3 regions of the Microbulbifer sp. GL-2 genome follow, and region 1 is predicted to be linked to each of the others. Evidence: predicted binding sites of a transcription regulator. Region 1 holds the regulator's gene; each other region holds the start of a gene.

Region 1 (8,119 bases):
AGAAGCCATACAAGTACTGGGCCAGGCGGGGACATGGCTCCAACCAAGGCATCATCCCAGGGGTTGACCGTCTTCTCAGCCCTTACCCCCAAGCGTTGCACAAAGCGCCCAAAGATCCAGGCTCCCAGTGCCGAAGCCAGCACTATAAGGAAAACCCATACTATCCAGACCCGGTTCTCACCCAGCCACGCCAAAAGAATGCTCTCTACGGATTCCACGAATACCCCCTCCGCTCTCTTAAATCAGGCCTGGCGCTCTACTTTATGGCTCTCACGGCAGCCAGGCCAGTGCCGGTACCAAAGTCTTGCGACCTTTAATGCATTATCGACGTCAACCAGTCGCAGGTTCTGCGCCAGCGCGCACTCTTTTCCAGCTCTGCCCAGGATGTAATGGAAGGTCTACCGCGCATGGCTTTCAAACGTTCACAGGATTCCGCCTGTGGTATGTAGCCCTGCAAGGCGGCTAGTGCCTCCAGAGCGCCACTGCGATTATTGCAGACTACTCCCATGTCGCAGCCTGCCTCCAGTGCCGCACGAATCCTCTCACCATAACCACCGGCAGCACCAGCTCCCTCCATCGACAGGTCGTCGCTAAAGATAACACCGCCAAAGCCCAACCGCCCACGTAAAATATCCTGCAACCAGTAGCGGGAAAACCCGACTGGCTGGCTGTCGATATTCACAAAGCGAATATGTGCTGGCATGACCGCATCCAGCTCAGAAGCAGCAATACAATCGACAAAGGGCAAGGCATCAGACTCCATCACCTGATCCAGAGAGCGCTTATCCACCGGCAGCTCTACATGGCTGTCTTCAAGTACGTGACCATGGCCCGGGAAGTGCTTACCTGTGGTTGCCATGCCCGCTTCACGCATGCCACGCATAAAAGGGCGCACAAATACCTCCAGGCGTTTGGGGTCCGCGCAAAAGCTGCGATCGCCGATGACCCGACTTTGCCGGTCATCAGCATCCAATACCGGAGCAAAACTGAAATCCACCCCAACCGCTAACAGCTCAGCCGCCAGGAGCCAGCCAACATCCTGCAACTGTTCCTCACTCGCTACGGCAGCCAATGCCTGCATAGATGGCAGACGGGTAAACTCCTGCCGAAAACGCTGAACCCGGCCACCCTCTTGATCCACCGCCAATAATATCTCGGGCCGTACCGCCCTTATGGCAGCTACCAGGTCCTGCAACTGTCTCCGATCACGATAATTGCGGGCAAAGAAAATCAGTCCCCCGACAAGGGGGTGACGCAGCAGCTCAAAGTCCGCGTCGGTAAGCTCTAGCCCTTCGACATCAACCATGACCGGTCCCAAGGGTGCAGACATATTCTATTCCTCTATTATCCGCCAGTCAGGGCAGCTAAATTAGCCGGCCTCCACTTTCAGCATCGCAGATGCCGCAGGAACCAGCCGTTCCAGTGTCTCCGGCAGACTGCTCTGCGCGCCAAAATCCTCTCTCAGAATAGCCTCAATGGCATCGTAGCTCGACAGAGTAAAGATCGTGGCACCCAGCATAAAATAGAGTCTCCAGTAGAAAGTTACAGGGTCTACTCCCGGCAGGGCTTCAGCCAACAAACCTGCGAAGCGGCGATAGCTATCACCATATCGGGACACTATAAAGCGGCGTAAGTGCCCCTGAAATTGTGTATAGGCCAGCCCCAACAAGCGCATAAAACGTTGCGGGTCGAGCCCCTGCTGACTTAATCCGCCGAGTCCCACGCGATAGAGACTCTCTAACAAGTCCTCCACACGCAGCTTCCGACCTGTAGCGATACGCTGATCTAATTCAGCCTCGAGGGCATCGGTGAAGGGCGTCAAAAAACGCTCGAAGACCGCCTGAATAAGCTCCTTCTTGGAGCCAAAGTGATAGTTGACCGCAGCCAAGTTAACTCCCGCGGTACTCGTAATTGTGCGCAGGGATGTCTCAGTAAAACCGCGCTCGGCAAACAGAACCTCGGCAGCATCCAGAATCCGGCTAACAGTATCCGTCTGGCTCATAACTCTCAAACCATCATTTAAAACAGTTGTTTAATTCTGGCCAGAGTAGCATATTCCACTGTTCAGCCAATGGCGTGCTGTTCCTCACGTGCCCGAAAAAGGTAGCAGTACTTGCGGCAACCCCTTACTACCGAAAAGATATTTGGAAAGATTCAACAGGCCTCCCAGGTCGCTTTACGGTGTGGGCGGGATTAAGAATTTGATTCGCGGGATCCACAACTACAGAGCCAACCTTACCCCCTAGTACCCACTCCCAACAGATTCACTTGTTCTTATCGTGAGCTAACTGCGTTTCAGCAAGCTTCTTAAGGGCCGCTCTGTCAATTTTACCTGTTGGATTAATTGGCATTTCATCCAGGATTTCGATCACCTCCGGAGCCTTGTATCCAACACGTTCTTTTGCACAACGGATAACCTCATTAGCACAGGGCTTAGGGGCATTTTTTTTCAAGGTGATATAAGCCCAAACATTCTCCCCATGCGCGTCGTCATGAATGCCAATGACGCCCGCAAGGTCCACAGCCGGGTGCGCCATTACAGCTTCTTCAACTTCCTGAGGTGATAAGTTTGAGCCATCGTGGACTATGATCTGCTTCTTTCGGCCGCGAAACCAGAAATATCCCTCGGAGTCGACACGCATAACATCGCCTGTATCGAACCAACCATCAGAGAACGCCTCCCTATTTGCTCGGGGGTTCTGCCAATAGCCTGCCATTACCGGGGTTCCACTGAGCCAAAGATTGCCATCAATATTAGGTGCTACCTCCCTGCCCTGCTCATCGCGTAGACTTACGGCGTAGCCTGGGGCAACAGTACCCACCGATCCGGCATTATCTGGTGAGAGCGACCGATTGAAAAGGCAGCCAGGAGCTTCTGTCAGTCCATATCCCTCCTGGATCACATGACCAGTTTTGTGAGTAAATTCTTTGGCAATGTTAACTGGAAATTTGTCTCCGCCCGTAAAGCACACACGAAGTGAAGTAAAATCTTCGCGCCTGGCCTTGGGGTTGCGTTCCATTGCAATAAATAATGCAGGAACCATAACCAAAATAGTTGGCCGGCCTCGCCTCAATATTGAAAGAATTTCTTCACCGTCAAAACTGTGAGGAATAAGGGTCTTCGCACCTACTGAGAGAGCTGCCAGAGCTGTTAAAAGCGATCCGACATGTGCGATTGAGCCACCTGGCAGTACTATATCGTCCTGGGTTAACTTTAGAGCAGCAACGAAACTAGCCACAATAGCCCCAAAGCTAAGCAAGCTATGGGCTACGCCTTTTGGTTTACCCGTACTCCCAGAGGTGAAAAATAAAAATGCAGGGTCATTAACAGCAGAGGTAGAAAATTTAGCAGACTGCCCCTTATTGTTAATCAAACCTTCAAAACTTGGGGCATTTCCGAGCGTACCACCAAAAGAAAGATAGCCTTTTTTTAATTTACCAATAAATCTGCTTGCCCGGACATCTCCACTTCGCTCAACGCCTATAATCAGTGATACTGCTGCACTTTTTTCAAGGGCATAGTCAATCTCTGGTGTGGTATATCTATAGTTTAATGGGACTACCACCAGCCCCACCTTCAAACATGCGAGATAAAAAATAAGTATCTCGCCGCAGTTGGGCATCAGGGATGCAACCCTATCCCCCTTACCTAAACCCATTGTGATCAACCCCAAGGCAAGGGCATTGATATCCCCCTGTAGCTCTCGCCAGGTCCAGGCCTGACTCCCGGAAACAAGTGCCACTTCACCAGGCTTACTTTTCAGGGCGGGCAGCAGGAGATTGGTTAAATTTGCAGGTCTCGACAATTGAGGGCCAAAAATTGGCACAGGCCAGCCTCCTGACTAAGGCACAAGCATCCCGTTAATCTGAGATAATCGGGAACAGGCATTTAGTGATATTTATAACGATTTCAAAAACCATCATATGGTCCAGAATGGATTTATGGGCAATATCACCCTAGCAACAGGCAGAAAAACCCTGCAACCAATTAAATAAATATTTTTTATTATTCCTTGTTGCGCATATATTTCATAATCAACTCCGCTGTCTCCTCGACAGTATCTACTATATGGAACAAATCCAGGTCGCTGGCATCAATACAGTTGCGCTCAAGCACTGTGTTTACCAGCCAATCATAAAGCCCTGCCCAGTAACGTTTACCAACCAGCACAATTGGGAAACGCCGCACTTTTTGTGTTTGAACCAGTGTTAACGCCTCGAATAACTCATCCAGTGTTCCATATCCCCCAGGTAACCCTACAAAGCCTACAGCATGCTTAACGAACATAAATTTACGAACAAAGAAGTAACGAAAATTTAAACTGATATCCTGGTAAGGATTCGCAGCCTGCTCAAATGGCAGCTCTATGTTCAATCCAATTGAAGTGCCAGGTTGATCGAAAGCACCACGATTGCAAGCTTCCATCAGCCCCGGTCCTCCGCCGGTAATCACCGGGATACCCTCCGCAGCCAATAGCTCCCCCAGTTTTACCCCCTGTTGATACTCCGGGCTGCCCTCCTCAAATCTTGCCCCTCCAAAAACGGTCACTGCTCCACTGAGCGGGACCAAACGTTCTATCCCATCAACCAACTCAGACTGTATCCGCAGGACACGCCACGCCTCTGGCATTTTCACATCCAACATTATTTTTTTCCCTCTTTGTCAGATCTTTCAACGATCGCTTTCATTCCTTGTTTTCATAAACAATGTAGCAGCTTATGAAGAGGCAGGTGTTAGGATTGCGTGAACCAAAATTCTGTATATAATCCCAGCAACTGTATATAAATACAGAAAAGCTAGGTAAATCTATGACCAATCTCACCGCACGCCAGGCTCAGGTATTAGAGCTGATCAAAACCTATCTCGATGATACCGGCTACCCCCCTACCCGAGCAGAGATCGCCCAGGAGCTGGGTTTCCGCTCGCCCAATGCCGCTGAAGAGCACCTGAAAGCATTGGCGCGAAAAGGAGCCATTGAAATGGTTGCCGGCGCGTCGCGGGGCATACGTATTCCGGATCATCAATCGGGCTTACCCATTGTTGGACGCGTAGCTGCAGGCAACCCTATTCTTGCTGCTGAGCATATTGAAGACTATTGCGACCTCCCTCCCAGCTTTTTCCACCCCCCTGCAGACTACTTACTTCGGGTGCACGGAATGAGTATGCGCGATGCAGGAATTTTGGATGGTGACCTTCTGGCAGTACAGAAAACCGAACAAATCAGGAATGGCCAGATTGTCGTTGCGAGAATTGACGAAGAGGTAACAGTCAAGCGCTTCCGGCGCAAAGGTAATCAGGCAACTGTGCAACTGCTGCCAGAAAATGAAGACTTTGAAACTATCCAGGTGGACATGCGAGACAAAAACTTTGTAATAGAAGGTTTGGCAGTGGGCGTTATTCGCCAGACTCCATAAAGCTCCCACCCAGCCCCCAATACAACAACAGCGGCCTATTGGCCGCTGTTGGATCACACTTTGTTAACCCTTCGATCAGTGGATCGTATGATTAACCGGCATTGACTCATCCTCTTCCTCAAAGTAGCCAGGCTCCAAATCATCCAGATTTTGTACTGCCTCAATACCGGCTTCCAGCATTGCGCGCGCTACGGCAACTTTGTGTTTTCTCAGAAACTGAAGACTCTCGGCTGAGAAAGAAATACTCACCAGAGGGTCCTCCTTGTGACCAGCGCGGCGCAATGCCACATCGCCATTGGCCAACTCAATAATTTCAAAAGTTTCGGAGGACATTCTCTTTTCCTTCACCACACATCAGTTTGCGCCCAGTGTACCACAGGCTAACTGGAAGTATCAGAGGCCTACAAACGGTGAAATATGGCACCCCGGTACCAGTACCTGCAACTAGCACTCTTCTAAATTGGCACGCTGCCTACGCACCAACTCACTCAGGGAAGCATGCCATTGCAGAAGCACTTCATCAGAAATAGTTACCAGCTCAGAAGCAGCGAGATTGTGCAGAGGAATAAGGTTGGGGCTATTGTGCTTAACCTCAGTATTTGATGGTGCTGAGACAAGCTGGGTCCAGGCCTGTAGTAACTGACTGAGCCAGCTACAAGGCTCCTCACTCAGCTGCTGCAGCTCTTTCACCTCAATACTGGCCCTACCTTGACTCTCAAGACTATCGGCAATCACCTGAAGGGAATCCGACGCAAGACCCAGCTGCAGCTGGTGGGAAAGCTCAGCAAGGAAAGCCCTATAAGCTTTCCAGAGCTGTAAAACGGCCGCCTCTTCCAGTGCAACCCTTTGCAGAGGAGTTTCACTGGAAAACTGCAGTAACAACTGAGTTTTGCGTAGAGCCGAAACTACCTGGCCAGTATGAGGGTTACTCATTTATTTCTTTGCAGCCACTTTTTTGCCCACGGGCTTACGCTTTGCCGCGGTAGCCCTGGTGCTGGTTTCAACCTGCCAGCTGCCACTACGATAGAACGCTTTCCAGCCGGTAGCTTTGCCTTCCTCCTCGGACTGGACATATTGCTCCTGGGTCTTTCGGCTAAAGCGAATTACTGTATCTCTTCCTTGGTCATCCTCCACCGGCGCCGAGAACAGAAAGCTGTATTTGGGGTCGATCTCACTCTTGTGAGGGAGCAATTCCTTCACAAGAGGTGCACGGGTTTCGCGGTTTTTGGGGAACTGGCTAGCAGCCAGGAACAGGCCCGAGGCTCCATCGCGTAATATGTAGTGATCTTCCACTTTCAAACATGCCAATTCAGGCATTGGTACCGGGTCCATCTTCGGCGGGGCAGGCTGGCCGTTTTTTAAAAGCTTGCGAGTATTTTTGCAGGCTTCATTGGTACAGCCAAAGTACTTCCCAAAGCGACCAGACTTGAGCTGCATATCACTGCCGCACTTGTCACACTCAATAATCGGGCCGTCATAGCCCTTGATTTTGAAAGTGCCCTGCTCTACTTCATATCCACTGCAATCCGGATTGTTGCCACAGATATGAAGTTTGCGGTGTTCATCAACCAGATAGCTATCCATCGCCGTACCACATTTGGCACAGCGGCGCTTTTCACGCAGTAATCGGGATTCCGCCTCTTCGTCCTTGTCCGCATCGACCGCTTCATCGCCGGAAACCAAATTCATGGTATTGGTGCAGCGTTCCTTTGGCGGCAGCGCATAACCTGAGCAACCTAGGAACACGCCGGTGGAACCGGTGCGAATCTGCATATGGCGTCCACACTTGGAACACTCAATATCTGTATCCGTCGGGGTATTGCGACGCATGCCGGCGTCACTGGACTGCGCTTTTTCCAGGCGAGAGGAAAAGTCCTGGTAAAACTCATCGAGCAGCTGCTTCCAGCCTTTGTCACCATCGGCCACCGCGTCCAGGGATTCCTCCAGGTTTGCGGTAAAGCCATAGTCCATCAGATTCTTGAAGCTCTCGCTTAGGCGGTCGGTAACAATGTCACCCATTTTTTCCGCATAGAAGCGACGATTTTCCAGGCGCACATATCCGCGGTCCTGGATGGTAGAAATAATCGAGGCATAAGTGGAGGGGCGGCCAATACCGCGCTTTTCCAGCTCTTTAACCAGCGCCGCTTCACTAAAACGTGCTGGTGGCTTGGTGAAGTGCTGTTTTGGATCCAGCTTCTCCAAAGCCAGTTTATCTCCGACTTTTACGTCGGGCAGTAACAGGTCTTCATCTTTCTTGCCCGTTGGAGGCGCCACCTTGAGGAAACCATCAAAGCGGATTACTCGACCTCGAGCACGAAGTTCAAACTCACCGGCAGTCACAACAATTGAAGTGGAGGTGAACTGAGCCGGTGTCATTTGGCAGGCCACAAATTGCTGCCAGATTAGGTTGTAGAGTCGCTCTGCGTCCCTCTCTACTCCGGATAGCATATTCGGTGCAATACGCACATCCGAAGGGCGAATTGCTTCGTGAGCCTCCTGCGCACCCTCTTTACTGCTGTAGCTGTTTGGCGTTTCCGGCAAGTATTTATCGCCGTAATTTTCGCCAATATATTCACGCGCCGATTCCACCGCCTCTTTACTGAGGTTGGTGGAGTCGGTACGCATGTAAGTAATATGGCCCGCTTCATACAGACGCTGAGCTAGGGTCATGGTTTTTTTAACACTGAAGCCCAGGCGGTTACTG
Region 2 (8,119 bases), 410 kb from region 1:
ACGCGGCCCCTGGCGTATTTGTTCACCAGTCCGATCTACCGCCTCTGTGGCGAGTCTTCGTTCAGCCGCTGATGAGTTACGTAGAGGTAGCTGCTTCAGTATTTTTAATCCAGCCTCGGAACCACTCTCGATCAAGAAGAAATGCTGTTCACCATCAATTACTTCTGTCATGGTCAGGTCACTGGCCAGGGTTACTGCGGGGCCAGTATTCATCGAGGTACAAAAGCAGGTCTGAGCGGCTGATGTACAGTTAACTGCCACAGTAAACAGTTTGGTCCGCCTGTCATGATAACTATTATTCGGATAATCACCCTCAATCAGGACACGATCCTGAATAGCAATAGCGTGTAATTCACAGCTGCGCACGCCAAGAAAAGCCAGTTTGGGAGCCTCCTCTTTTAGCTCAATGACTTCAACATCCTGTCCTACACGGGAGGATTTCCAAACAGGGCGGGAGGATAATTGCAGGTACTTCTTCCAGGAGTGGGGTCCAACAGCATAACCAAAGTAAGCTTTATCAGTCCGGTGTTTTACCCGGTAACGTCCGCCCTCCTGTTCATCGGTCCACCCTTGTGGAAGGTCCGCAACCGAATTGACGGCACTGTAGCCGATGGCCTGGTCTTCAAGTACCGGACCATATAACTGGTAACCCTCATTGCGGATCGCTTGAATCAAGCGACCCAGATCGGCAGCTGTCAGCAGATTAGTCATAGTGCTTATAGGGAGTGATACCTGAAACCACCGAAGGGAATATCTGCATAATTGATTCCTTAAAAATCAAGGGATTAGTTCTGTTGCTGGCTATGGATTGATTCAGGTTTCAGCTGGACAGCTATTCAGGCGGAGCATGCACTTAAATCAGAGTCATTAGTATCGAACTAGAGTCACCTCTACAGCATTTCATCCTTAGAGAGTTCCTACCGCTTATATGGCCTTCCAGATAAAACAGAGGTGACATGAGAATTGTAGACTTGAGTAATGGAGTCTCGCTTTAGGAAAAATATCTCAATTAACTAGGAATAAAGTTTATGCTGGCAAGAACCTGTAAATCCGAGTGAATGGCCCATATCCTTTTTAATGCCAAAGCCTAAGTACACTTAACTTATTGAGCGACGACAATAATATTTCCCTGTCCGATCTGGGATGCGTATACGGAATTGCCTATAGAAGCCTGACTAATGTTTAGTGCATTGGATGCCCCCGCCTGAATTGCCATTACTACATTTAAGGTGCCTGATTGGCTAATAATTGCTGTATTCAGTGTTCCAGTCTGGCTCGCTGTTACCGAGTTCAAGCTGCCAGATTGCACAATGCTCAAGGAGTTTTCCGTACCATTCTGATGTGAAGTGGCTTTAATATACGAACCCACTTGCAATACTGTAGCGATATTTGCCTGGCCGGCTTGGTTAATCTCCGTTACGCTATTAGATAACAGTTCCTGCTCAATCTCAGCACTATTAAGTGATCCATCCTGGAGTATTGAGCCAATACTGTCCGATGTTGATATTTGATTGATTGTGGCATTATTGGAATTTCCCCTCTGGTTGATTGCCAGGGTATTTGTTGAACCTGTAATTTGGCCAAAGTCTGCTGAATTGGAGATCCCCTTTTGAATAACTACCGCCTTGCTGGAGGTTGCAGATTTCTGGGAACCAGTCGAAATATTGTAACCCCCTCCTGGGTAATCTCGACCGTGCTGTTTATTGTGGTGTCTTGGCTAAATGCCCCCAGGTTTGATACCCCCTTTTGATTGACTGATCCACTATTTCCACTGGAGTCTACTTGTGAATTGTTAGACCGGTTTCCAGTGCCTGTTTGGAACAAACTAATTGAACTGGATGTTGTATTTTCCTGCAAAGTTTCTGCTAAGTTACCTTGTCCTACTTGTTGAATTGTGACCGTGGCTTCAACACTGTCATTTTGCTCGATAGCAGTAACTGTATTGCCTTCACCACTCTGGGTGCTGTTAATTGTATTGTTATTACTACTATTGACTTGATAAGCCACAACGGAATTATTGTTACCGCTCTGTATCAAGTTGGTAACATTTCCGTTTACTGAGGAACCGGTTTGGTCGGAATTGGCTGTATTTTCTAATCCATCTTGAATGATTATTGTGGTGTTATTTTCTGCAATAACACTTCCACTGAATACTAACGCAGCTATGGTCACAATCTGAGTGTGGGACTTCATATCCACCTCCTATCCATGCAGGACTACATTTGACCAGGTGCGCATATGATGAACATGCTACCCAGCGCTCTGCTGAACCGGTGTTCAAGCGGATGATGCGCTAAAACCTCCGTCGGTTATACCTGATGCAGAATGATGGAAGTGGCGTTAATAAGCATAGATTCAGTAAATTTAGAGACAATAAATAAAGATTAGCGTCACTGGCGCGTTTGAGCTGTAGGAAAAAACTCCCAATTCCATGAGAAGAAAGTTTGGTACGATAACCGTATTACCAAGTCGGTCGATGTGATTGAGGCGCTGGATTATAGTGCCTCTGTCACTTAGTATTGTGCCAATCATGGATGAACCAGCCCATGGGCTAGGCAAAGCTTAACCGGGAAAATTCTGGGTTCTATTTGAGAGAATGGCTGGCAGGCCCCGCCTATCCAATATGAGAGTCAGGGGATATAGCAGTGAGACAAAACAGCGAAGATATCACCTATACCGCAACACCGCCGTTAGCCAAAGGATGGTTGCGTTGGTTATGGGGAGCACTGGCCTTTTTTTTTCTGCTGGTAGGGATAGTAGGAGCAATCCTGCCGGGTTTGCCTTCGGCCGTTTTTATTGTTCTAAGTGCCTGGGCGGCTTCCCGCAGCTCTGAACGTTTACACCAGTGGATTGAGGATCATCACCTGTTTGGACATCTGTTGCAAACCTGGCGGAGCGGCTATATCAGCCGTCGGACCAAGTTGCTGGCCACGCTGACAATGGTGCTATCCATAGCTGTGGCTATTCATCACTTCGGCAACCCCTATTTATTGCTGTTTATAGTTGGCGGTATTGGGTGCGGGATGCTTTGGATTTGGACCAGACCCGAGCCGAAAAAATAAATTCTCTTTTAATTGATCCTGCTATAGCCTAGAAATGCCATTAAATAACGTAGGTACAAGCTACTGAATAGTTCACATCAATGGTATCTCAGGCCAAAATGTTCCTCCTTTTATTGCAGCAAAGGACTACCCTTAAATGGGTATTGACCGCTAAATCTTGTCATTATGTTCTCTTTAACTGGTAGGAATTTGAATAGAATAAAAAAGTTAAAGATTAAAGTCTCATTGTGGTCAAATTGGCAGTGTAAGCGGTTGACATTGAGTTTCAGAAGAATATCCTCTCCGCCCTTCTGTTGATCGGGACGCCCAGTTTAAGACGCCCAGTTTAATTGGTACCCTACTTACAATATGAATGTATCGGGAAGGTCTGGCCATATAAGTACTTAGGTACTTTTGTTCACCAGGCGATAACAACAAGGATGTTTTAATGCAGAATTCCTATCAGGTATCGGAAAGTACGGTGGAAAATGAAATCCATATCTATAAGCCCAGTATTGTCTGGAAGATATTGTTTTTCCTGCTGGTACCCCTTGAGATCTGGTCACAATATGAAGCTTTCGTACTAAATGAATACAACCAGTCTATTTGGTGGCTAGCTGCCAGCCTCTTCATCTACATCACTTACTTTGTGGGCTTCTATGGTCTGGCTTTTGCGAAGAAAATCGCCACTCGAAAGTTTTGGGGTTTCTTTTTGCCGGTCATAATGGCGACTGATATCTATGAGGTGGGCACTGTGGTAGCCACTATGAATATGGCTGTACTTGAAAACCAGATGATTCTTCTATTTATCTCACCAATTATGCTACTCCTCTGGTTTGTAATTTTTAGATATAGAAATGTCCTGAGATATATAAAGTAAAAGCCAGCGGATAGACTGATAGCTGTTTTTTGGCCCCAACAGCTGGCTTATGTCTGAGGTATATCCGAATACCATTACTACTTAGTGTGCATCCCCATACAACCTGTGCCTAACTGGGTAACATTGATCGACTCACTTGTTCCGGATTCTGTAGCTATTTCGGTATTGGAAGTACTAACTTGCTCTAGCTGCTGCCTATTGTGCCATTCTGCGAAAGACATACATCGTTGAGATTCCTTATTTGATTTGTAATAAGCACGCTGGTAAATCAAGTCAGAAGTTTCTTTTTCCCTCTGGCAATAGCTGATTATCTGAGAGGAAAAGCCTGGGAGAAGCACCTATTGCCTGTTGTATGGTAGAAATCTATTACTACCCCAGGTCTTCTGGCCACAGGCACCAAAAGACAAACATTCTGTGGCGAACGATTCAATAAGAGTATTTGTCCAGTCCTTACGCTTGCTGTATAACCATACAGTCTTTTCACCGCCTAATAGCCCATGACTGAGCCAGTAGAACTAGCACCCGATTACTACCTAACCAACTTCTTCACTCTGGTCGCCTTCGTTATGGACCGGTATGGGACATTGCTTTCGAAGGAAGAGAGCAAGTTTTATCACGATTTCCAGTCGCTTGGCATCGATAGCCAAAAGCTCTATGTGAGGTTATTGTCACGCAAAGGTAGCCCCTCATCGGCTGGAGCTGTATTTCGCCTAAGCAAACTGAAGTACACAGAGATAAAAGACCTGCCCTCTGCCGCCGAGGAACTACAAAAAATTGGCTTGCTGCACTGCAACCCTCAAATACCGTTTGAAGAACTACTCCCTCTCTTCACCAAGCCCGAATTATTTAGTGCAAGTACAAGCCACCTGCCGAAAACACTGAAGCGTACCGAATTAGAGGCAGCCCTACTGGAACAGGCTGGATTGGAACAAGAGGGGCGTGCTGATTCTGGTATTAAGGCGATGCTGAGCGGCGAAACCCTATTGGCAGTTCAATATGCCAGCTGTTTTGAAACGTTTAAACTGTGCTTTTTTGGCAACCTCAACCAAGACCTGACGGACTATGTCCTGCGCGATCTCGGGTTTTTCCGCTATGAAAACTACCCTCTGGATCGTCAAAACCTGCCTTTCCAAAGCCGCGAGCAGCTAGATCAGCACCTGGACTATTACCGTAGTTTAGCTTTGGCTGAACAGGCCTTGAAAGGAGATGCTTCAGATATCCTCGCCCTGGTAGAACAGTTGCCCCTAGGCATTCGTGGGGATGTAACACTTCACCGGCGCCTGGACCGCTTGCGTCTAAAGCTGGCCCGTCAATTGGAACGCCTGGATCAGCCGGAAGCGGCGGACCATTTATATCAAACGTGCCAGCGCCCACCTGCAAGGGAGAGGCGGGCTCGTATTGCAGTAAAGCATGGAAATACCCAGAAGGGTCTCTCTCTTTGCCTGCAGATTCTGGAAGAGCCTTTTGACGAAGCGGAGAGAAATTTTGCTGAGAGCTTTGGACACCGTACGGCCAAAGATCTGGATTGTGCCCATAAGTGGCCTGCCCCAAAACGCTATCGCCCCCCCACTGAACTGATTACTTTACCCGAGGGGCCTGAGCGAGTTGAGATCCAGGTTGCCTCACACCTTGAGCACTTGTCGGACGGTAGCTGTTATTACGTGGAGAACTGCCTGCTTAACGGTATCCTGGGGCTCTACATCTGGGAGATCCTGTTCGCACCAGTACCGGGGGCTTTCTTTAACCCGTTCCAGTCTGCTCCCAGTGACTACCGGACACCTGATTTCTTCCTCGCACGCCGCTCCCTGTTTGAACAGCGGCTGGCAAATCTCAACAAAGAAATTCTGCAAGAGAAGGTATGGCGTACCTACCGTGAAAAGAGGGGTATCTCAAACCCACTGGTTGCCTGGGATGCCCTATCAGAGGAACTATTGACGAATGCCATAGAGCGAATCCCGCCTGCACACTGGAAAGCCTGCTTTCGGCGCCTACTGAGTGATATTGGACACAATAGCAGTGGACTTCCAGATCTGATTCTTTTCCCGGCAGCAGGTGGTTATGAATTGGTCGAGGTCAAAGGCCCCGGTGACCGGCTACAGCAAAATCAGCAGCGCTGGCTCACGTTCTTTGCCGGTCAGCAGATTCCCCACCGGGTTATCCATGTAGAGTGGCAATTGCCTTGAGTGATTCGAAGGTAGAAGCCTGCTTAGCAATTGAAGTTGGTTCTGCTGAAGAGGCGCCACTCCTGCGCCTGTCGGTAGGTGAGCTGGTTGCATTTTCCTGCCGCAGTGGTGACCTGATTAACGATACGGGGCCTGGCCCCTCCGCGCTGGAGGGTATTCGCGCGCATCAGAAATTGCAAAAACAACGCCCCAAAGGCAGCGAAGCCGAGTACTTCTTACAGGTTCAAGTGCCAATTGAAGACTATAAAGTTGTATTGAGCGGCAGGGCCGATATCTTTCACCCACAAACCGACCTGCATACTCCGGCGCAGATCGATGAAATCAAAACCACTTACTGCCCCCCTCGAAATTACCTGAGTCTATTCGACAATTACAGTGGTCACAGCTGAAAGTCTACGGATTTTGCTACCTGCTCCAACAAGATCCAGAGCGAGACGCTCCTCGTGAGCGGGTAATGTTGCAAATGCTCTGGCACAACCTCAAGGAGAAAAAGTCTTACCCGGAGCAGCAGGAGTTCACCTGGAAAGCACTGGAGCAATTCACGCTTACCGCACTCGCAAACTACATTCAATGGCATCGTCAGTGGAAAGCACATCGTCGGCAGGTAATCGCCAGTGCTCGTGCTCTGACTTTTCCTTTTCCTGATTACCGACAAGGCCAGCGTCAGTTGGCAGTAGCTACTTACCGCTGTCTGAGAGATGGTGGTGAATTGGTCACCGAAGCCCCTACCGGAATTGGGAAAACCATCAGCACCCTGTTCCCGGCCATTAAAGCTTTGGGTGAGGGTCAGCTGGAGCAGTTAGTTTACCTCACTGCAAAAAACTCGGGCCGGCAGGTAGTAAAAGAAACTCTGACCAGCCTGCACAATAAAGGTTTGAAGTTATCTCTGTTAGAAATTCAGGCGAGGGATAAAACCTGTGCCTGTAATCTTGGCCTTTGCAGCCGGGATGAAGGCGGAGTTTGCCCGCGCACTCGAGGATTTTTCGACCGTTTGCCACAGGCGCGCGCTCAGCTCCTGGGTTCGCCGCTTATCACTCCGCAAGTGCTGGCGGAAGCTGCAGATGAATTCGAGTTATGCCCCTTTGAGCTGTCCTTGCAGATGCTGCCTTGGGCAGATTTGGTCGTATGCGATTTCAACTATGTATTTGATCCCTTGGTGCGTTTAAGCGCATTGCGGGATCACAGCCTACGTCGTGCGCTGCTTGTGGATGAAGCTCACAACCTGAGTAGCCGAGCGCGTGAAATGTATAGCGTAACCTTGAGCCGCGAAGAAACCCGCCGTGCAGCTGCAAGTTGTAAAGGAAGCCGCCCCCAGTTACAGCGCAGTATCCAGGCCCTGAGCAGGGCAATTGACAGGTGGGTTAAACAACTCAAAATTTCCGAAACCCCCACAGTAAGTGGTGTTCAATTCAGTAAAGAAAATGCTGAAGTCTGGGTTACCTCCCTTGCAACGACAGAGAATCGCCCCGCGACAGTTTCCAGGGCCGCTCATAAAGTGCTCTTAACAGTCAGTGAGCTATGGGGGAAGTCCCAGTTACCACCAGAGGAAATTAACGAATGGCTAAAGTCCGTTTACCGCTATGTCTGCATCGAGCAAGACCTATCTGAAAAACATCAAGCCCTCACTCGGGTATATGATTCGGGCACTCCATGGCAGGAGCAGCAACTCAAACTATTGTGTTTGAATGCTGCAAGCTACCTCCGACAAATATTTCGCCAGTTTCACGGAGTTATTTTATTTTCTGCCACTTTGCGCCCAGCAGATTACATCTTTCAGCAGCTGGGGGTGGACAACTCAGCTCCATACCTGAAGCTGCCATCTCCCTTTCTTCCATCACAGCAAGGTGTCTTCCTTTGCCCCTATGTTGATACCCGCTACAAATCACGAAACCAGGCTACAGAGAACTTGGTGGAGATTATCGCTCGTACATACCGGGGCCATCCAGGTAACTACCTGGTGTTCTTTCCCTCGTATAAATTCCTCCAGCAAGTAGCGGTGGCTTTCGAGCAAACCT
Region 3 (8,119 bases), 2.1 Mb from region 1:
TACTCTAAACAGAATTTTATAGGGGCTGCAACTTTGCCATAGCCACGACTAACCATTTACTGCCGGCATCATCGAAATTCACCTGTACCCTTGTGCGCGGGCCATTCCCTTCAAACTGCACCACTGTGCCCTCACCAAACTTGGCGTGCTCCACTCGACCACCCAGGGCCAGTGGCGGTAAATCATCGAGGTCCGGTGCCGGATCGGAAAACTGGCCCACCTTGCCATAATCCGCCTGGTAGAGCGGCCGGGAAATCTCGGTCTTGAGGCGTACTTCGTGTACCAGATTGACCGGAATCTCGCCGATAAAGCGGGACGGGCTGTTATAGGTTTCACTGCCAAACAGGCGGCGGTTTTCCGCGTAGGTGATATACAACTTACGCATGGCGCGGGTAATCCCCACGTAGCAGAGGCGCCTCTCCTCCTCCATGCGGCCAGGCTCCTGTGCGGACATCTTGTGGGGGAACAGGTTTTCCTCCACACCGGCCATAAACACCAGGGGAAACTCCAGGCCCTTGGCAGAGTGCAGAGTCATTAACTGGACCGCATCCTCAAACTCATCCGCCTGACCTTCTCCGGCATCGAGGGCGGCGCTGTCGAGGAACTGATTGAGCAGGGGAATCTCTTCCTCATCTTCCTCCCCTTCGGGCATATCTACACCGGAGAAGGCGCGACAAGCAGTGATCAGTTCCTGCAAGTTTTCCACACGGGTCTGGCCTTTCTCGCCTTTTTCTTTGCCATGGAATTCAAGCAGGCCGCTGGTTTCGATCACGTCCTCGGCAATGGCATCCAGCTCTTTGTCTTCGGCGTTTGCAGCCAGCTGGTTAATAAGATCCAGGAAGCTCTGCAGGGCATTGCCGGCACGGGCAGCGAGCACCCGCTGTTGCAACATCAGTTTGGCTGCCTGCCACAGGGAACAGCCCTGCTCACGGGCATAGGAACGCACCATTTCCACCGTACGCGCACCGATGCCACGAGTGGGGGTGTTGACCACCCTCTCAAAAGCAGTGTCGTCATCGCGGTTGGTAATCAGGCGCAGGTAGGACAGGGCGTTCTTGATTTCCAGACGCTCGTAGAAACGCTGGCCGCCGTAGATACGGTAGGGCACCTGCTCGCGCAATAACCCTTCTTCAAGCACCCGGGATTGGGCGTTGGAGCGGTAGAGGATGGCAATGCTGTCGCGGCGGTTGCCATCGCGTACCCAGTTATTGATGCGCTCAACGATAAAACGCGATTCATCCTGCTCGTTATAGGCGGCATAGACGGCGATAGGTTCACCTTCTTCACCTTTAGTCCACAGTTCCTTACCCAGGCGACCGCTGTTGTTAGCAATAACCGCGTTGGCGGCGTTAAGAATGGTGGAGGTGGAACGGTAATTCTGCTCCAGGCGCACCGTCTGTACTTCGCGCAGGTCTGCGGAGAAGTGCTGAATATTCTCGATCTTGGCACCGCGCCAGCCATAAATGGACTGGTCATCGTCACCGACCGCCGTGATATGGCATTGCTCACCGGCGAGCAGGCGCAACCAGGCGTATTGAATGGTGTTAGTATCCTGGAATTCATCCACCAGGATAAATGGAAAGCGTCTGCGATAATGAGCGAGGATGCTGTCATTATTCAGCCAGAGCTCGTGGGCGCGCAGCAGCAGCTCACCAAAATCCACCAATCCACCGCGCTGGCAGGCCTCCTCATAGGCGAAGTAGATTCGCACCATGGTCTGCAACCAGGGATCGGCGCCGGCATTAATATATTGCGGGCGAAGGCCCTCGTCTTTCTGAGCACCGATCCACCACTGGGTTTCCCGCGGTGGCCATTTCTTATCATCCAGACCCAGATCTGCCTGCACTCTTTTAATCAGGCGCAATTGGTCGTCGGAATCCAGTATCTGGAAGTTCTGCGGCAACTTGGCTTCTTGCCAATGGGCCTTAAGCAGGCGGTGGGCAAGACCGTGGAAGGTACCCACCCACATACCGAAGGTATTCACCCCCAGTAGTTCCTCAATACGCGCGCGCATCTCGCGTGCAGCCTTGTTGGTAAAGGTCACCGCCATAACAGAGTATGGTGAAGCCCCTTCCACCTGCATTAACCAGGCGATGCGGTGTACTAGCACGCGGGTTTTACCCGAGCCAGCTCCGGCCAATACCAATTGATTGCCGGGCGCCGCGGCTACCGCTTCGCGCTGGGCGTCGTTGAGGGGGTCTAGAATCTGAGATACGTCCATGGGCACGGATTGTACCAGAGCTGCCGCACAAGACCTGTGTAAATAAACAGCATTTTACCCACTCCAACAACGCAAAGCCGCTCGCCAGCGGGGGGCGCAGCGGCTACACTGCGCCATCTGGCATAGCGAAGGTAGCCCTGTGAAACCGGCGGAAGTCACGCAACGAATCAGTGAACAACTGTCATCCATGCGCAAATCGGAGCGCAAGGTGGCGGAGTATATTCTCGCTAACCCGGATGAAATCATCCATATGCGTATTGTTGACCTGGCCACCGAAGCCCAGGTGAGCGAGCCCACAGTGGTACGCTTTTGCCGCGCCGTGGGTTGTTCCGGTTTCCAGGAGTTCAAGTTGAACCTGGCACAGCAGCTGGCCTCAAGTCCCAGCTTTGGGCAGATCGCGGTGACAGAAACCGATACTATCGCCGAGTACAAGCGCAAGGTCTTCGACTCCACCGTGGACACGCTACTTAAGGTGCGCGACAGGATTGATGATCGTGCACTGGAAGCCGCAGTGACAACCATGGCCGCCTCCAAGCGCGTCGAATTTTTTGGTTTTGGCGCCTCCGGTGCCGTTGCTGCCGACGCCCAGCACAAATTCTTCCGCCTGCAACTGGCAACCGCAGCTCACTCCGACCATCACATCCAGAATATGTCGGCCATGTCCATGGTCCCGGGCGATGTAGTGGTTGCCATCTCACAAAGTGGACGCACCAAGGCGCTATTGCGCTCCATGGGAATGGCGAAAGAACAGGGTGCATTGGTAATCGGCCTGGCACCCAGTGGTTCACCAGTAGCACAGCAGGCAAGCATCCCTTTGGAGGTGGATGTAGAGGAGGATATTGAGATCTACACTCCACTATCCTCTCGTATTGCCCATCTGGTGGTAATCGATGTTCTCGCTATTGGCGTAGCCCAGCGCAAAGGACCACAGTTACAGGAGCACCTGTTAAAACTGAAACAGGGTTTGTACACACTTCGGGAAGACAAGCACTAAGTTGCTCCCTTCCAGCGTGGGCACTGGATAATGTGCTCACGGCCTTCTACCATGGCCACTTCCCCGCGACTACGCTTTTAGCTCGATAGCACTGCTGCCGCCGTCGTGGAACCGCCCTCCAAGTCGTACCAGAGCAATTGCATGACATCGACCGCTTTAACCACTGAGCAGAAGGCGCCGCGCTGGCTGGTGGTCTGGCTGGCGGCCCTGGTTTCCCTGACCCCCTTCTCGATCGACAGTTACCTGCCCGCAATCCCGGCCATGGCGGCGGCACTCGATACCGAAGTGGAGCGGGTGCAGTATTCGGTTTCGAGTTTCCTGCTCGGTTTTGCCCTGGGGCAGCTGTGTGGAGGCCCCCTGTCTGATCGTTGGGGGCGACGCCTGGTCGGCACCATCGGTCTTTGCATCTATATCGTCAGTTCTTTACTGGTCCTGTTCACCGATCATGTCGACCAGCTGATTATCCTGCGCTTCCTGCAGGCCATAGGCGGTGGCTTTGCCACGGTGATCTGTGCGGCAATTGTGCGCGACCTGCACAGTGGACGCGAAGCAGCCAAGATTATCTCCATGATCAGCACCATCATGCTGATCGCCCCCCTGATTGCACCGGTAATCGGAGCGCTGCTACTGGCGGTTGGCGGCTGGCAAAGCATTTTTGTATTTTTACTTATGTACGCAGTAGCCATGCTGGTACTCGTGCGCCTACTGTTACCGGAGACGGTACCGCGCTTTACCCGTGCGCGACGCCAGCTGATGCCCCTGGGTTCGCTGATCTCCAGCTACGGCCAGGTGCTGGGCAACCGCCGAGCCCTGGGTTTTCTGGGAGCCCAGGCCTGTGTCAGCGGCTCAATGTTTATCTATATCACCACCGCCCCCTTTGTCTTTATGGATTATTTCGGGGTCAGTGCCAGTAATTTCCCCCTGTTCTTCGGTGCCTGCATTTTGGGCCTGATCTGCATGGTTCAGGTCAATATTCGCCTGCTGAACCTGTTCCAGCCGCGAAATATACTGCTGGCTGGTATCACACTGCAGATATTGGGCTGTGGTCTGCTATTGCTCGGCACCCTGACAGGTATCCGCGAAATAACCCTGTGGATGGTGCCCCTGGTGATGGTGATGAGTTGTATCGGTATTACCGGGCCCAACGCCGCTGCTTGCTACCTGGAGTTTTTCCCTAAAATCAGCGGCAGCGCCAACGCTCTCTATGGAGCAACGATTTTTATTACCGGTGGGGTTCTCGGTGGTGTAGTGAGCAGCCTGCACACTGGGACATTGGTGCCCATCGCCGGGTCCATGTTTGGCTGTGCGGTAGCAGCACTGTTTTCCGCGGTGGTAATTGCACAGGCCCGCAAGCCCATCGAGTCCGATATTCCCGTGAACAAGCGCTTTACCCCGCGGTAATTCACAGGGGCCCGGCATTCCTCTAAATCTCTTCCTCCTGCAGCGCCTGTTTTACCGATGGTCTCTGCGCCATACGCTCCTGGTAAGCCTGCAGTTTGGGCCACTGTGACATGTCGAACTGCTGGGCTTCCAGCCAGCGGGACAGCACATACAGATAGGCATCCGCCACTGAGAACTCATCGCCCATCAGATAATCTTTATTTAAGTGCTTCTCGATATAGTCGAAACGCCGCACCAAGCTATCCCTCGCCTGCTTTTTTTCATCCTCTGGACCATCCCAGAATAAGGGCTTAAACAATTGATGTACTTCTGCACTGAGGAAATTAAGCCACTCCAGCAGGCGGTAATGGGCGAGGCTTCCCACAGGTGGGGCCAGGTGCGCATCGGGTTTTTGCTCGGCGAGAAACTGCACTATCGTCGATCCCTCAGTCAGTATCTCCCCCCTTCAAGCTGCAATGCGGGAATATACCCTTTCGGATTGATCTTCCTGAAGTCATCGCCGTTTTCCATGGTGTGAGTCTTCAAATCAACTTTGCACAAATCCAGGTCGATACCCGCTTCGAGAGCAACAATATGTGGGGACAGGGAACAGGCACCGGGAGTGTAGAAGAGTTTCATGGTGATCCTCGGGTAGCAGTTTCACAGCAACCAGCAGTATAGGTGTGCTCTTTTAAATCGTTTGGCCGCGTCTATGGGGTGCTGAGTAATCCAGCTCAGGCCCCCTTGGTACGATAGCGGTAGGGTTAATGTGCAGGTGGCTGCCGTAGTAATGATGTTTGATATGGAAAAAATCCACAGTTTCCGCGACTCCGGGCCACTGATATAACTCGCGGGTAAAACCCCACAGATTTTTATAATCCGCCAGACGCTGCTTGTTGCACTTGAAGTGACCGTGATATACCGCATCAAAACGGATTAGTGTGGTGAACAGGCGCCAGTCAGCCTCACTAACCCTGTCGCCCGTCAGATAACGGTTATTCTCGAGGCGCTGCTCTAACTGGCCGAGAGTACTGAATAAAGATTCATAAGCACGCTCGTAGGCCTCCTGAGAGGTGGCGAATCCGGCTCGATAGACACCATTGTTCACGTTTTCGTACACCACATCATTGGTGGCATCGATATCGCCTTGCAGGTCTTCCGGGTAAAAATCCTCTTCATTACCGGTAAGTTGGTCGAAGGCACTGTTGAACATGCGGATGATTTCCGACGACTCATTGTTCACTATACATTGACGCTGCTTGTCCCAGAGTACCGGCACAGTAACGCGCCCGCTGTAATCACGGCGGTTGCGCTGATAAAGCTGGTATAGGTAGTCACTCTGGAAGAGTCGATCACCGCTACTACCTTCCTGGGTATTAAAAGACCAACCATATTCACGCATAAAGGGGCTGACTATTGAGACATCGATAGAGTCCTGTAACCCTTTTAATGTACGGAAAATCAGCGTGCGGTGAGCCCAGGGGCAGGCGAGGGAGACATACAGGTGATAGCGACCGGCCTCGGCCGCAAAGCCGCCCTCGCCAGTTAGCCCGGGGCTTCCATCATTTGTTATCCAGTTGAGTAGTTGTGCCGCCTCCCGCAAATACTCGCCACCCTGCTTGTCGGTGTCATACCAGTGGTCGTGCCACTGGCCCTCGACCAAAAGGCCCATCATTACCTCCAGGCGCTATCGCGAATAGCCTCCAAATACGCATTCAAAAACTACTTTTTACGTATCCAGTGGTCCAGGCTGAACCGTCCGGCGCCAGCACACGCGAGAATCAGGAAGCCACCGGCAATAGCGATGTTCTTCATAAAACTGGTCATCTCCCCCGAGTCACCGGGAGCAAAGTGCACCATCCAAGCGCTGGCTAGGCAGAAAAGGAAGAGAATCAGCGCTGATATGCGGGTAAAAAAACCAAAAAATACCGCCAGCCCACCCACCAACTCAACCACGATCACCAGGGGCAACAACAGGGCAGGGAGCCCCATGGATACCATAAAGGCCTCCGTCATTTCATAGCCGCCAATTTTGTTCCAGCCGGCAAAAATAAAGATCAGGGACATCAACACCCGCCCAACCAGTTTGGAGGTGTCGCACAATACGTGATGATTCTCCATGACTTGCTCTCTTGCTGTGGGGAAATAAGAGACAGTGGAATGCATCCAGTGTAGTTGGAAACCAACCTGGGAGATGAATGGCACAGGCGGAGGAACTGCTAAAATACACTTAAATAAGGAATCAGGTGTCAAAAATTGATAAAAATCATGCCCTAACAGCTTTAACTACCCTTATGACCTAGCTCAGCACGAAAATGAAAAATGCAGTTGTGTACTACCTGAGAGCCGCTACAATTGCGCGCTCCTAAAGAGGCGTTGGCCGTCTGTATCCACAAGGCGCGCCCCTGCGTAACTCCGGTAACCTGAGCCCTCCTCACGAGAAAATCGAGCGGCCCTCTCGCGACTACAATAACGGCACGCTCAAAACTGATAAATTTGCCCGCTGAGAGAGCAGATGCCACTGCTCCTTTATTTAAGGGTTGGGAGTCGTCCCGGAAATTTCACCCCTGGAGTCCACGCACGGCATGGAAGTCTATTACACCTTTTGTTTTCTTGCCGCCGTGTCGGTTTTTCTCGGTTTTCTTAATCAGTATGTGCTGCGCGCACAAACTACGATTGCGATCACTACCGGCGCCCTGGCACTGTCATTGATCGTGACTGGTTTGGGCAAACTGGGGGTGGTGGAATTGCGCACCTGGGCGGACCAGCTACTGCCACTGCTCAATTTGGAGGATATCCTGCTGAAAGGCATGCTGGGCTTCCTGCTTTTCGCTGGCAGTTTGCATATCGACCTTCTGGAGCTGCGCAACCAAAAACTGGAAATCGGCTTGCTAGCGATCGTCGGCACCCTGATTTCCACATTTGTCGTCGGTGCACTGCTGTATTGGTTCCTGATGCTGATCAATATGCCAGTAGCCTTTATCTATTGCCTGTTATTTGGCGCACTTATCTCTCCCACTGATCCCATCGCCGTGCTGGCAATTATGAAGAACCTGAAAGCACCAGAGCAGGTTTCCATCCAGGTGGAAGGGGAATCCTTGTTTAACGATGGCTTCGGTATCGTAGTATTTGCGGTCATATATGCCGTGGCATTTGAAGGTGGCCAGCCGACTGTTCCCGCCGTCGCAGAGCTATTCATCGTAGAAGCTGTAGGCGGCATTTTACTGGGGTTGATAATTGGTGGACTGTTTCATTGGTTAATCTGCTGCACCGATGACCACAGCCTGGAATTGTTGCTCACTCTGGTAATCCCTACGGCAGGGTTCTCACTGGCCAATATTCTCGGTGTATCCGGCGCGCTGGCGATGGTGGTAAGCGGCATTATTATCGGCAACTTTACCCGTGAACGCGGATTTTCCCGGGTTAGCCAGCATGAACTGGATAACTTCTGGAATATCACTGAAGACTTCCTCAACGGCTTGTTGTTCCTGTTGGTGGGTCTGTTCCTGATCACTATCGACCTG

What was found. Region 1 encodes LexA, which represses DNA repair genes until DNA is damaged. Its sites were predicted from a motif close to ACTGTNTNTANANACAGT; they were not measured.
Region 2: a site for LexA is predicted at 4,380-4,397, ahead of GL2_RS17555 (VRR-NUC domain-containing protein). Genes of this name have one in related genera too.
Region 3: a site for LexA is predicted at 2,255-2,272, ahead of uvrD (DNA helicase II). Genes of this name have one in related genera too.

The regions. Positions count from the first base shown of each region.
Region 1 covers NZ_AP019807.1:4,460,848-4,468,966, forward strand. The annotation lists gene GL2_RS19295 (mechanosensitive ion channel family protein) at 1-218, opposite strand, end outside; gene nagZ (beta-N-acetylhexosaminidase) at 314-1,330, opposite strand; gene GL2_RS19305 (TetR/AcrR family transcriptional regulator) at 1,370-2,002, opposite strand; gene GL2_RS19310 (class I adenylate-forming enzyme family protein) at 2,265-3,827, opposite strand; gene GL2_RS19315 (TIGR00730 family Rossman fold protein) at 4,007-4,645, opposite strand; gene lexA (transcriptional repressor LexA) at 4,810-5,415, shown strand; gene GL2_RS19325 (hypothetical protein) at 5,491-5,748, opposite strand; gene GL2_RS19330 (DUF6586 family protein) at 5,860-6,348, opposite strand; gene topA (type I DNA topoisomerase) at 6,349-8,119, opposite strand, start outside.
Region 2 covers NZ_AP019807.1:4,047,301-4,055,419, reverse strand. The annotation lists gene GL2_RS17580 (4Fe-4S dicluster domain-containing protein) at 1-711, opposite strand, end outside; gene GL2_RS22460 (hypothetical protein) at 1,103-1,309, opposite strand; gene GL2_RS17570 (hypothetical protein) at 1,618-2,193, opposite strand; gene GL2_RS17565 (YbaN family protein) at 2,646-3,062, shown strand; gene GL2_RS17560 (hypothetical protein) at 3,490-3,921, shown strand; gene GL2_RS17555 (VRR-NUC domain-containing protein) at 4,419-6,104, shown strand; gene GL2_RS22020 (hypothetical protein) at 6,101-6,493, shown strand; gene GL2_RS17550 (ATP-dependent DNA helicase) at 6,559-8,119, shown strand, end outside.
Region 3 covers NZ_AP019807.1:1,594,478-1,602,596, reverse strand. The annotation lists gene uvrD (DNA helicase II) at 17-2,221, opposite strand; gene hexR (transcriptional regulator HexR) at 2,409-3,215, shown strand; gene GL2_RS06965 (multidrug effflux MFS transporter) at 3,357-4,616, shown strand; gene GL2_RS06960 (glutathione binding-like protein) at 4,639-5,028, opposite strand; gene GL2_RS21860 (hypothetical protein) at 5,046-5,234, opposite strand; gene GL2_RS06955 (glutathione S-transferase family protein) at 5,287-6,267, opposite strand; gene GL2_RS06950 (DoxX family protein) at 6,318-6,716, opposite strand; gene GL2_RS06945 (sodium:proton antiporter) at 7,181-8,119, shown strand, end outside.